DNA from 2 places in the Bacillus kalamii genome. Region 1 is predicted to be linked to the other one. Evidence: riboswitches for the same ligand, from Rfam matches in the RefSeq annotation. Region 1 holds a riboswitch; the other holds the start of a gene.

Evidence for each region. A riboswitch is a leader RNA that binds a small molecule or an ion and turns the genes downstream of it on or off. The one in region 1 is predicted to bind S-adenosylmethionine.
Region 2: it holds a riboswitch for S-adenosylmethionine, as region 1 does, so the genes downstream of both, ABC357_RS20145 (methionine ABC transporter ATP-binding protein) here and metK (methionine adenosyltransferase) in region 1, are expected to answer to the same signal.

What each region holds. Positions count from the first base shown of each region.
Region 1 covers NZ_JBDFMI010000001.1:385,555-392,608, reverse strand. The annotation lists gene mnmL (tRNA modification radical SAM protein MnmL/YtqA) at 1-555, shown strand, start outside; gene mnmM (tRNA 5-(aminomethyl)-2-thiouridylate-methyltransferase MnmM) at 545-1,117, shown strand; gene ABC357_RS02095 (tetraprenyl-beta-curcumene synthase family protein) at 1,325-2,419, opposite strand; gene ABC357_RS02090 (alpha/beta hydrolase) at 2,435-3,241, opposite strand; gene ABC357_RS02085 (gamma carbonic anhydrase) at 3,499-4,017, shown strand; gene metK (methionine adenosyltransferase) at 4,507-5,709, opposite strand; SAM riboswitch class I at 5,905-6,071, opposite strand; gene pckA (phosphoenolpyruvate carboxykinase (ATP)) at 6,558-7,054, shown strand, end outside.
Region 2 covers NZ_JBDFMI010000006.1:485,107-492,160, forward strand. The annotation lists gene ABC357_RS20130 (sigma-54 interaction domain-containing protein) at 1-311, shown strand, start outside; gene ABC357_RS20135 (heme oxygenase) at 419-754, shown strand; gene ABC357_RS20140 (YbaK/EbsC family protein) at 972-1,433, opposite strand; SAM riboswitch class I at 1,748-1,853, shown strand; gene ABC357_RS20145 (methionine ABC transporter ATP-binding protein) at 1,957-2,970, shown strand; gene ABC357_RS20150 (methionine ABC transporter permease) at 2,960-3,631, shown strand; gene ABC357_RS20155 (MetQ/NlpA family ABC transporter substrate-binding protein) at 3,659-4,486, shown strand; gene ABC357_RS20160 (iron-containing alcohol dehydrogenase family protein) at 4,515-5,603, shown strand; gene gpmA (2,3-diphosphoglycerate-dependent phosphoglycerate mutase) at 5,662-6,417, opposite strand; gene ABC357_RS20170 (DUF817 domain-containing protein) at 6,680-7,054, shown strand, end outside.

The DNA of each region.
Region 1 (7,054 bases):
GTTGAATATTTGGCTGAGCTGAATGAACGGACTTATTTATGGGTCGAGCTCGGGTTGCAGACTGTGCACGAAAAAACGGCACGGATTATAAACCGCGCCCATGACTATGCTACTTATGTTGAAGGGGTTGAAAAACTTCGGAAGCATAACATCCGTATATGCTCCCATATTATTAACGGCCTTCCTCTTGAAACTCCGGAAATGATGCTGGAAACAGCAAAAGAAGTATCAAAACTGGATGTACAAGGAATCAAAATACACCTTTTACATTTACTTAAAGGGACTCCGATGGTGAAGCAATACGAAAAAGGCTTGCTTCAATTCTTGTCCTTCGAAGAATACATCTCATTGGTTGTTGACCAATTGGAAATCCTGCCTCCGGAAATGATTATTCACCGAATTACAGGCGACGGGCCGATTGATTTAATGATCGGGCCAATGTGGAGTGTAAACAAATGGGAAGTATTGAATGCAATTGACGACGAATTGAAACGCCGTAACAGCTGGCAAGGGAAGTATTATGTTCCTGTTGGAGGGATAAAGAGTGAAGCTTGACCGTATTCTTCCCTATGCCCGATTACTGCTCCAAAAGGCCATTTCACCCGGGGATGTAGCTATTGATGCCACAGCCGGGAATGGCCATGACACCTTGTTTTTAACCACTTTGGTCGGTGAAAAGGGCCATGTGTATGCTTTCGATATCCAGGAACAAGCTATTAAGGCCACTGAAAAAAGGCTTTTGGAAAACAAAGCTAACGAACGGGCGACCTTGTTTGAATGCAGCCATGACCAACTTCTCGCTTGCGTTCCCGCTGGGCTACAGCAAAAAATCACTGCCGCCATCTTTAACCTTGGTTATTTGCCGGGTGGAGACAAAGAAATCGTGACGAAGGGCTCTTCGACCATTACAGCAATCGAACATCTATTGACAGTAATGGCCGTAGAAGGGATTATCGTACTTGTTGTTTACCATGGCCATCCTGAGGGAGCCGTTGAACGCGATGAGTTATTATCCTATGTTTCTTCCCTGCCGCAGGATAGGGCGCATGTCCTTCACTATGGGTTTATGAATCAAGTCAATTCGCCGCCCTTCATTATCGCTATTGAAAAACGCTGATATAGACAAAGAACGCCTGAGCCATCCTGGCGTTCTTTTTTATGCACATCAAAGACTGAAGCCCTTTATAACATGATAAAAGTTATGGTGTTAGCCACAGGAATTGAATTGATTTATTCCCTTCCCGCCAACTTAAAAAATAGGGAAGAGCCTCAAAAAAACAGGGAACATGTAAAAAAGCATCCTTAAGTGGATGCTTTTCTCCGTTCAATTGCTTGTAGCCAGTGCATATTTATGAGGAAGCAATTTCTTGACCTTTCTATATAGCTTGGCATTTACATAGAAAAATTTCGCCTGTGATCCTCCTAGCTTCACCATTCTTTTTGCTAATGCTTTCGTTTCCAAAGAATGCTCCACTTTTTCATCAGACAAATATAACCCCAGCAATCCCCTGTGGACTAACTTATGAAATTCATGATGGGGAATTTGATCAAGGTGTTCTTCCGCCTTTATGACAAAATGAGACAATCGTCTATAAAGCTCTTCATTGTCTTTATAATAGAAGCAAAAATTCAAATCGCCGCCATCCAGATCTTCCTGTTGGTCAATAAAGTAATCCAATAAAATATGAAGGCCCTGTATGTAAGGGAAATATCCATTGCGGATTTCTTCAGCAAATTGTACTTGAAAGTCATCGCGCAGCGCATAAGATATTAAACTGAATATCCCAAGTGTGGAACCTGAGCAAGCCGAAAATTCATACCAGGACATGGGCGGCAATTCATCTTTATATTGATTGAACCAATTTTGAAGACGCTCTACCCTTTCCTCTTTTTCAACATGCTTATGTACTTGCAAATCACAGTAATAAGAACATAATTCATGGAGATAGGGCTGGATTTCTTTATAATTCGTCAGCCTGTTCAGAAATGATTGGCATGTATGGACAAGCTTGGCCAAATAGCCGCCATCCTCCTGTTCTTCGCGGAATCTGTAATAATTGGTATCCGGGGAATCCAATAAAAGAGAATGCTGCATCGATTCATGCAAAGCACGAAAATCAGTATCATCCAACGATGTGCTTCTATCGCATAAATTATCCAGGTAATCGCTGATTGTTTGGTACGCCACGATGAAAGAAATGGCATCCTCTCTTTTTCCTTCTGCCAATAAAGCTATGATGGAACCTCCTTCGCAATGGAATTCCTTTTGCTCAATGCTGTCTATGGCCTGCTTTCTCAATTCAGGATCAGGAATTTGCTTCGCTTGATTCTTCCAATAGTGAAGCTCCCTCTGAACCACCGGAAATATATCTTTATAAACCCTATTCATCAAAGACAGGGTAGTAGTAGGAATAGCCAAACAAAGTTCCCCCTCTTATTGCACAACGTAACCTAAATTGCGGAGCCTGGTTTTAACAAATGACTCTGCATAATAGAATACATCTTCTTTTTCAGGCTCGCTGAATAACTCGTGGTATAACCCTTTCCATTCAATAAACTGTTTTTCATTTACCATAATGAAATTAAACCACTCACGGACTGCTTCTTTATCGACGATTTTATCGTCCCCTGCCTGCATCAACAGCACAGGAGTATCTCCCAGTTCAGGGATATTCTCGAACGCCTCTTTCACAGCCGTCAATAATTCATGATACCATCTTACAGATACTTTCGTAATGAATAAGCTGTCGTTCATGCTTGATTCTCTAATTTCCGGATCTCTCGTCACCATATCGATTGTAATGCCGGTAGTCGCCTTGAACTTAGGGTAGGCAAAGTTAAGAAGAGCTGAAGCTGCCTGCATGGCCTTAGGCGGATAGGTCACTAAGCCCAAGCAAGGGGATGAAAGGATGATCCCCGCAATATTCACTTCTTCTTCCTGGATCAATCGGATAGCGATTAATCCCCCCATGCTGTGACCCATTAAAAAAACAGGCAGATGGTATTGATATGCCTCCTGCACCCAATCTTTCACAGCAATCAAGTATTCTTCAAATGAATTAATATGCCCTCTTCTTGCACGGGTCGTCAATCCGTGGCCCGGCAGGTCTCCCATTATGACATGGTAGCCGGCGGAACGCCACATTTCAACCAACCATTTATATCGGCCCTGATGTTCCATGGCACCGTGGACTATCACGATTACCGCTTTTGCATCGCCATCGGCTTCCCATTTATACATGTTGTCAAAAACCTCCTTATACACCAAAACATCATACTGCTGCATCCTTACTCTTATTCCCTAAAAGTACGTATGGAAGAATTTTCTCTCCTTCCATCGACCGGGACCGATCTACTGTCCAGTTGCCTATACATAACTTTATTTTAAAACATTGCTTCATTTAATTAAAGATATTGTACAGATTGAAATCTTACTTATAAACTAATATAAGAATACTAAAAAAAGAGCTATTTAACAAAAGGAGATGTTTTATGATGATAGTGTATCCTTATCACGAAAAAAAACCCAGCATCCACAAGAGTGTTTTCCTTGCAGACCATTCTGTCGTAACAGGCGATGTGACTATCGGTGAACAATCAAGCATTTGGTTCAACACTGTCATTCGTGGAGATGTGTCTCCAACCGTGATTGGAAAACGGGTGAATGTCCAAGATAACTCCGTCCTTCATCAAAGCCCTAACAACATATTGACATTGGAAGACGATGTTACGATTGGCCACAGTGTAATCCTACATAGCTGTACAGTTAAAAAAGGGGCCTTAATAGGAATGGGGAGTATCATTCTTGATGGGGCGATCATTGGAGAAGGGGCATTTATCGGAGCAGGCAGCCTAGTACCTCAAGGCAAGGTAATACCGCCTAATACATTGGCATTCGGGCGCCCCGCAAAAGTCATACGTAATTTAAACGAAGACGATATCGAAGACATGCTTCGGATTAGCCGTGAATACGCTGAAAAAGGCCAATACTACAAATCGCTTCAAAACGACAAATAATAAACAAAAGCGGAAAGCGCCTGCTTATCCCCGACCAGCTTAAGACGGGCTCTGCTTAAAGGCCGGGGTTGCCTTTGACAGAGAGCGGCTTAAGACCTCGAGGGGATGGCGCTTGAAGCTGGATGAGAACAAAAGCGGAAAGCGCCTGTTTACCCCCGACCAGCTTAAGACGGGCTCTGCTTAAAGGCCGGGTTTGCCTTTGAAAGAGAGCGGCTTAAGACCTCGAGGGGGTGGCGCTTGCTGGATGAGAACAAAAGCGGAAAGCGCCCGCTTATCCCCGACCAGCTTAAGACGGGCTCTGCTTAAAGGCCGGGTTCGCCTTTGACAGAGAGCGGCTTAAGACCTCGAGGGGGTGGCGCACTTGAAATAATATCCATATGCTAAGGCATTTATAGTTTCCTAAATATAAAAAAACTGTAGGCAAACCCATATATCATGGGCTTGCCTACAGTCTTTCGCACCATCAACGCTGACGGTGCGTTTCCCTTTTTATGCATTCAATGCGTCTTGCTTCAATGCTTCTGCTTTATCCGTACGCTCCCACGGGAGATCAAGGTCATTGCGTCCAAAATGTCCATAAGCCGCTGTGCCTTTATAGATTGGGCGACGCAGGTCAAGCATCTTGATAATGCCGGCTGGACGAAGGTCAAAATGCTTGCGGACTACATCCACAAGGATTTCTTCATCCACTTTTCCGCCGCCGAACGTATCGATAGCAATCGATACCGGTTCAGCTACACCGATTGCGTAAGCTAGCTGCACTTCCACTTTATCCGCCAAGCCTGCAGCCACTAAGTTTTTCGCTACATAGCGTGCAGCATAGGCAGCGGAACGATCCACTTTTGTAGGATCCTTACCTGAGAAAGCACCGCCGCCATGGCGTGCATAACCGCCATACGTATCAACGATGATCTTGCGTCCAGTTAAACCAGCATCCCCTTGTGGGCCTCCGATTACGAAACGGCCTGTAGGATTGATAAAGTATTTTGTTTTTTCATCAATCAATTCAGCTGGAACTACTGCATTTATGACATACTCCTTCAAATCCTTTTGGATCTGTTCAAGTGCCACTTCAGGATTATGCTGAGTAGAAATGACAATTGTGTCGATGCGTACCGGCTTGTCATTTTCATCATATTCAACTGTCACTTGCGTTTTTCCATCAGGGCGCAGATATTCAAGCGTGTTATCTTTGCGTACCTCTGTTAAGCGGCGAGCCAGCTTATGGGCCAATGAAATCGGAAGCGGCATTAGCTCTTTCGTTTCATTACAAGCAAATCCGAACATTAGACCTTGGTCCCCTGCCCCGATTGCGTCCAGTTCCTCTTCTGTCATGTTTCCTTCTCTCGCTTCTAGGGCTCGATCCACCCCAATAGCAATATCAGGCGATTGTTCATCAATCGATGTTAATACAGCACATGTTTCAGAGTCAAAACCGAACTTTGCACGTGTATAGCCAATTCCTGCAATTGTGCCACGGACAATTTTAGGAATATCCACATACGTTGAAGTAGTGATTTCGCCGGCAACAAGGACTAAACCTGTATTGACGCTTGTTTCACAAGCAACGCGAGCATTAGGGTCTTTCGCTAATATCGCATCCAATATAGAATCAGAAATTTGGTCACAAATTTTATCCGGATGACCTTCTGTTACAGACTCTGAAGTAAAAAGTCGACGTTTCTTTGACATCAAATTACCCTCCTCAATAAATAGTAGAGGCTACCATGAATAGTTATCGTATTCAGCTTCCCCTTTTTTGTTGACGGAATTCATTTCCCTTATACATAGGAATAAAATTGGTTTGGTGAGAGGATTTTTGAAACATAAAAAAACCTCTCCTTGATGTGAGGAAAGGGTACTTGTTTTTGTACATCTAGCCTTTCGCTCTTATCGTTCAAGGACCAATGCCTTGCATCAGGTTAGCACCTTTGCTATCGTATGCTATTCTCCGCTATCGGCAAAAGTGCCTAACAAAATAAAGAAGAATAAAGACTGCATAGCAGGTTGCTGGGCTTCAAAGGGCCTGTCCCTCCACCAGCTCGGGATAAGAGAATCCGTTCAATAAAGAATGATAACATACTTAAAACATATGTCAACAATTTAACCCCATAAAGCCATTAAAAGGAAGCTGAATAATGGGCTTTTATCATATATGTCTATTTTCTCACCTTTCATCGCATACATCCGTTTTGAATGTGAGCCTTTCTTTTGATGGATAGCTCTCGGCTCCTCTCCTTCCATTAATAAACGTTCAGCATCCGGCACCTAAAAGGAGATTGCTAACAATAGTGTTCTTTGCAAAATAGTTGAAAAACATTGAAAATTAATTCATACTTATTTTCTAATTCAATTGTATAATTAATTAAAAAAGCAACCGCTTACCCGCTAACGCTTTTCTGAAATATGATGCATTTTCATTATTTTCTGTAAAATATTTCACATTAGTATAGATTATTGAATTATATGTGTTATACTATTTAAAGTATTAAGCCAATTATTTAAAAATTACATTAATGATAAAGGTAGGTATCTCATATATGAATACGGTTGAGGTTTCAAACGAGCTGCATGAGCTTTTAAAAGGAAATAATGTGAGTGTCCAGCTTTCCGTTCCACAATTGGTTGAGAAGGTCCTGCATCGCAATGAGGGTGTTCTTTCTTCTACAGGCGCAATTACAGCGGAAACTGGTAAATATACCGGCCGTTCTCCAAAAGATAAATATATTGTGGACGAAGCCACTTCCAGAGATAAAATTGCATGGGGTCCTATTAATGAGCCAATCTCGCAGGAATCATTCCTTAAACTGTACAATAAAGTAATCAACCATTTGAAAGAAAAAGACGAAGTATTCCTATTCAAAGGTTTCGCAGGTGCAGATAAAAAATCTCGGCTGCCTATCCAAGTGATCAACGAATACGCTTGGCATAACCTTTTTGTCCATCAATTGTTCATTCGCCCGAACGAAGAAGAACTGGCTGAACATGATGCCCAATTTACAGTCATTTCAGCTCCTAATTTCAAAGCGGATCCAGC
Region 2 (7,054 bases), on a different contig from region 1:
AGCATATAATCGAAGGGACGATGAATCTTTTGGAGCCGCAAGATAAAGAAATCAAATCTATCCATCTGCCGATGCAATTCAAAAACAAAATGCGTATAAAGGATCCTGTTCTGGACACAACCATTCCGGTTAGTACACAGACGGAAGCAGTCACAGCTTTGCCTTTGGATGATTATATGGAGAAAACCGAAAAGAACTATCTGCTCAGCATTTTGAACAGCCACGGGCATAATATATCGCAGGCTGCCAAGGCACTCAACATAAGCCGGCAGAGCCTTCAATACCGCCTTCGGAAATTTAATATTAAATAATCAATGCTGATTATTTAAGTTTGGAGTATTCTGAGCGTATAATAGTTTAGTAGACTTTTGTTTCTCATGAATTGCATTGAAATAGGAGAAAAAGGAGCTGTTATGGAATGATCGTCGTGACAAACCGTATTAAAGTGAAACAAGGAATGGCTGAAAAAATGGCTGGGAGCTTCACTAAGCCAGGCGCATTGCAAAGTATGGACGGATTTGTGAAGGTTGAAGTTCTGATCACCAAGAATTTACCCGATTATGACGAGCTGAATGTGAATATGTATTGGGAGAACATGGAGGGCTTTACTGCCTGGAGACAAAGCGATTCTTTCAAAGAAGCCCACAAACGTCCGGATCCTCAATCGGATGAAGCAAAAAAAGAATCACCAATTCTCGGCAGCGAATTACTTATGTATGACGTAGCTTCCGTGCTCGAAGCAACTGCAAAATAAAATAGACATATGCACAGCCTTAATGGCTGTGCTATTTTTTTGAAGAAGCTATGCTTAAGGCGTGAAATCAATACCAAAAGGACCGGTGGCGGTTTTCTCATCCAGCTCCAAGCGCCACACCCCCTCGGTCTTAAGCCAAATCTTGTTCAAAGGCATAGACTAGCCTTTATCAGTGCTTCGTCTTAAGCTGGTCGTGGGGAAGCAGGCGCTTTTGCTATTATTTACATACATCCACCCAATCAGTCGCTTTCGAATAGGTTTGAAGCTCATCCAATGATAGTTCAATTGCCGAATGGCTGCTGCCGCATGCAGGGAAGACTGTTTCAAAACGCTTCAGCGATTCATCCAAATAGACGTCCAACTTATTTCGCAGTCCAAACGGGCATACTCCCCCTATCGCATGTCCCGTAAAATGGAGTACTTCATCTGGCGAAAGCATTTTAGCTTTATAGCCAAATCTCGTTTTAAATTTTTTATTATCGATTTTCATGTCCCCTGCAGTGACGACAAGGATGGCGGTGTCTTCTTCCTTGAAAGATAATGTTTTGGCGATACGGGCAGGAATAACCCCTACTGCCGCCGCTGCTTCATCAACTGTAGCGCTGGATTCAACAAATTCCTGTATGCGGCCATCTATCCGGAACTCCTGAAAATACTCTTTTACTTGTTCAATGGACATGTCATTCTCCTCCTGGCTTACTAATAATCAAATTATTCAGATATTTAATGACTATTATAGCACTCACTGTTACTTGATTGTTATGAAACTGTTCAAATCAGTTGACACGCGGATATTATTCATTTATTTACATTTATTCAATAAACATACATACACCATGACTATTAAGTCTCTATCCCTACATATATTTGAAAATTTTTTTACCTTGATACCAACATAATGGAACCGCTTTCTTCTAATAATTCTTTTAATTAGGCGATTGACAGATTCTCCATCTCTTAGTACTATTTTTTTAATATTAAAACTTCATACCATTCTTATCGAGAGTGACCGAGGGACAAGGCCCTATGACGTCCGGCAACCCCCTGTAAGGGAAGGTGCCAATTCCTGCAGAATGACTTTCATTCTGAAAGATAAGCCGATGCACATGTGCAAATCGATGCTTCTTTCAGTGGAAAGAAGCATTTTTTAATTCCAAAAACCATTCTTTAGCAACGGGAAATACATATAAGGAGGACACCATATGATTAATATTCAAAATGTTTCAAAAATTTATAAAACAAAGAGTGGCGAAGTGACAGGTGTGGATCAGGTTTCACTATCCATTCATGAAGGAGAAATATATGGGATTGTCGGCTATTCAGGAGCCGGAAAAAGTTCTTTGCTGCGCTGTATTAACCTGCTGGAGCGTCCTACATCAGGGAGCATTTATGTAGATGGCCAAGATTTAACAAAATTAAAAAGCGAAGAGTTAAGGCGGGCCCGCCTTAAAATCGGGATGATCTTTCAGCATTTCTACTTAATCAGCCAAAAAACAATCTATGAAAATATTGCTTTTTCCTTAAAGGCTGCCAAAACACCGGCCTCCGAAATCAAGGCGCGTGTCGAGGAATTACTCGATATAGTAGGCCTTCTCGATAAAAAAGATGTCTATCCATCCCAATTAAGCGGCGGGCAAAAGCAAAGGGTAGGCATCGCGCGCGCCCTGGCAAATAACCCGACTGTCCTGCTTTGCGATGAAGCGACATCGGCACTTGATCCTACCACAACCAAATCCATCCTTGCCTTGTTGAAAAAAATCAATGAGGAATTGAACATAACAATTGTACTGATTACACATGAAATGAATGTTGTAAAAGAAATTTGCCATCGAATGGCCATCATGGAACGGGGAAAGGTGATTGAAGAAGGCCAGGTATATGACCTTTTTGCCAACCCTTCCACTGGGCTGACAAAGGAATTCATCTCTAGTGTCCTATCGTACGAGATTCCATCTGCCATTCTGGACACGTGCAATGGAACCATCGTCAAAATTACATTTAGGGGATCGATCGCCGGCGAAGGCATCCTCTCTGATACACTGCAGACATTTGCTGTACAAGGCAATTTTCTGCATGGATCAATCGAATACATCCAAAAAAAACCTCTTGGCGTCTTCATTATGGAGATAGCAGGGAAAAAGGCGGAAGTGCAGGCAGCGCTGCAATTTATTGCAAATCGTTCGGCACAAGTGGAGGTGATACGCCATGGGCTTTGATTTTGCACATTTGGCCGAACTCATACCGGATATTAATCAAGCATTCTTACAGACACTCTATATGATTGCCATCTCTCTTGCCGTATCCACCATTATCGGATTGCCTACTGGCATTCTTTTATACATGTCAGATAAGGGCCTTTTCATTAACGGACGGTGGTTGAATGGCATCCTTGGCTTCATCGTCAATATGATCCGGTCCATTCCTTTTATTATATTGCTTGTTGCCCTAATTCCTTTGACCAATGCGCTTTTGGGCACTACTATCGGCCCTGCAGCGGCAAGTGTCTCTTTATCGGTAGCAGCGATACCTTTCTTTGCCCGCATTGTTGAAACAGCTTTGCGTGAAATCGATAAAGGGGTTATTGAAGCAGCTATCGCAGCCGGAGCAACTCCATGGATGATCATTAAAGACGTGCTTTTGCTTGAAGCCAAATCCGGCATTATATCAGGGATTACACTGACCCTTATTTCACTGATTGGTTTCTCGGCAATGGCAGGCGTTGTCGGCGGAGGCGGGATAGGCGATTTAGCCATCCGCTTCGGCTATTACCGTTATGACAATACGATCATGATAACAACCGTCATTATCCTGATCATCCTCGTCCAATTAATCCAGCTTCTTGGCGACTGGATCGCCAAAGCGGTTGATAAAAGATAAAACACATATAGAAAGTGGGAGAACTTCATGAAGAAATGGTTTTTGGCAATTATTCTAGTATTATCGGTTACTGCACTTGCAGCTTGTGGAGGAAAAGATTCAGGGAAAGCTGCAGACAAAGACACGAAAGAAATAAAAATAGGTGCAACAGCAGGCCCATACAGCGACATGGTGAAGAAAGCTATCCAACCTGGCTTAGAGAAGAAAGGATACAAGGTCAAAATCGTTGAATTCAGCGATTATATTCAACCCAACAAAGCATTAGCAAATGGGGATATCCAATTGAACTTATTCCAACATAGCATTTACCTAGAAAACTTTGCGAAGGAAAACCATTTGGATCTGACAGCTCTTATTTCTGTCCCTACTGCTCCAATGGGCATCTATTCAAAAAAATACAAATCGCTGGACGGCATAAAGGAAGGCTCGGCCATCACCATTCCAAATGACCCGACCAACGCAGCCCGGGCATTCCATACGCTGGAAGATGAAGGGCTCCTGAAATTGGATCCAAAAACGGACCCACTGACTGTATCCGAAAAAGATGTGAAAGAAAATAAAAAGCATTTAAAATTCCAGCCAATTGAAGCAGGACAGCTCCCACGCTCAGTTGATAGCGCAGATTTAGCAGCCATTCCAGGCAACTTTGCCTTGGCAGCCAAAATGGATTTATTAAGTGCGCTTACGCTTGAAAATATGCTCGACCCATACCGCAACATCATCGCCGTTCAAACAGATAAAAAAGATGCTGCATACGCTAAAGATGTGAAAGAAGTCGTGGAATCGCCTGAATTTGAAAAAGTAATTGATGCCGACTTCAAAGGCTTCGGAAAACCAGATTGGATGAAAAAATAAGTTTTTAAATGGGAAAGAGGGAATCAGAATGGAAACCATATCTGTACACGGGGCACCCAGCGAATATATCCTTCAGAAGGGAAGCCTTCAGTTACTGGAAGAGAAGCTCAAAGAGCGCGGATTTGAAAAAGTGATCATTGTCCACGGCCGCAAATCGTGGCATGCCGCACGGCCGTACTGGCCGGCACTGAGAGATACAAAAAGCATTGATTTTACGTATGGAGGCGAATGCTCTTTCTCCGAGATAGATGCCCTTTCCCAGCTGGCTGCCGAACATCATGTAGATGCCATTATCGGTGTCGGCGGCGGTAAGGTACTGGACTTAGTGAAGGCCGCAAGCCATGTGACACATACACCTTATATCCTGATACCGACGCTCGCTTCCAATTGTTCTCCATGGACGCCTGTAGCCGTTATCTATGACAATGCTGGCGTATTCAGCCGTTTTGATGTATATCCTGAGGCAGCTAGCCTCGTTTTGGTGGAGCCTTTGATCTTGCTGGCTGCACCCTTAGAGCTGTTAGTGGCCGGAATTGGGGATACATTGGCCAAATGGTACGAAGCGGATGTCCAAATGGCTTCGATTGCCGATAAATCCGTTCCCTTGCAAATTTCACACCACGTCGCCGCCTTATGCAAAGAGCAACTATTGACACACTCCGAGGCAGCAATAGAGGCAGTGCGCTCAGGGCAATTGAATGATTCTTTCATTCAAATTACCGAAACGGTCATTATGCTGGCCGGCATGGTTGGCGGATTCGGAGACCATTATGGACGAGTCGCCGCTGCCCACGCCATACATAATGGCTTAACAGCGCTCGATGAAACCCACGTTGCCCTCCATGGCGAAAAAGTGGCCTATGGCATTCTAGTCCAACTGGTCCTTGAAGATAAATGGGCTGAAGTGAAAACATTGCTCCCATTTTACCGCCGGCTTTCCCTGCCGGCTTCCTTAAAAGAAGTAGGAGTGACCGATCTAACCAGCGATAAAATAAATCAAACCGCCCAAAAAGCGACCATCCCTGGCGAATCGATTCATATTTTGCCTGGCGGACCGGTGGGAACAGAACGTGTTGCCCGAGCCATCATAGATTTAGAAGCCTTTATTGGCCGATAAACATGTTATCTTGAAATCTTCCTAGAAAAAAAAAGCAGGTGATCCCTGCTTTTTTTTTCTATTCTGTTTGTTTTCCTCGCTCTTTCAAATGCTTAGGAATTTCCTCTTTTGCTACTTTCCCTTCCATTCCTAGATAATAATGGCGGATAGGCTTTAAATCGTCATCTAACTCGTATACAAGCGGAGTCCCTGTCGGTATATTCAAGCTGGCAATCCCATCTCCCGGAATGTCATCCAAATAGCGCACCAGTGCTCTAAGGGTATTCCCGTGTGCGGATATAATGATTTTTTTATTTTCTTTCAGCTTAGGAGCTATATGGTCATTCCACTCTTCAAGAACCCTTTTCTCCGTGTCTTCCAAATTCTCGGACAGAGGAATTTGCTCTTCATTCAATTCATGGTATTTCTGCTCATGGCCGGCGTAGCGTTCATCGTCCTTTGACAATTCCGGCGGCCTTACATTCACATACCGTCTCCATTTATGTACTTGTTCTTCCCCATATTTATCGGCCGTTTCCTTTTTGTTCAACCCTTGCAGGGCACCATAATGCCGTTCATTCAATTTCCAAGATTTATAGACAGGAAGCCACATCAGGTCCATCTCATCAAGAATAATCCATAATGTCCGGATTGCGCGTTTTAAAACGGATGTATACGCCAAATCGAAAGTGAATCCATTTTCAGCTAATATTTTTGCCGCCCGCTTCGCTTCTTCAAGGCCATTTTCTGAAAGATCTACATCTGTCCAACCTGTAAACTTATTCTCCAGATTCCATACACTTTGCCCATGCCGGATAAGCACCAGTTTCTTCATTCATCAGTTCCTCCTTCTACGAACTTCATCTATATAGCATCTTCCCACATTCTACCTTTCCATAAACATTCGCATCTGCTTTATTATTATTAAAATATAATTATTTCACCTTTACGATGTAAGGATGGGATGTTCAACAAAGGCAAGAAACCGGCATATGTCTCTCATTTCTGGCACTTATCAACATGCTTATAGTAGAATAGAAAACGGAATATAGATTCATCAATTCTAAAAAAGGAGCCAGCTACACTTGAAATCACTCATGCACTTCGCTTATCTTCAGGCGATGTCCTGTATTTTCCCTGTCGTTATTTTCGTTGCCCTGGCCCTTTCAAAAGTGGTCGAAATCCCTTACCTTCATAGGTATGATTTCATCCTCATCATCTGTATTGCCGCTCAAGTTTTTATGGTCGTGGCAAAACTGGAGACGATCGATGAACTGAAAGTCATTTGCTTGTTTCATATTATCGGCCTGGCCCTTGAACTCTTTAAAGTACATATGGGCTCATGGGCGTATCCTGAAGAAGCATATAGCAAGTTTTTCGGAGTCCCCTTGTATAGTGGCTTCATGTATGCTAGTGTGGCAAGCTATATATGCCAAGCCTGGAGACGGTTGAATTTGAAAATTACCGGTTGG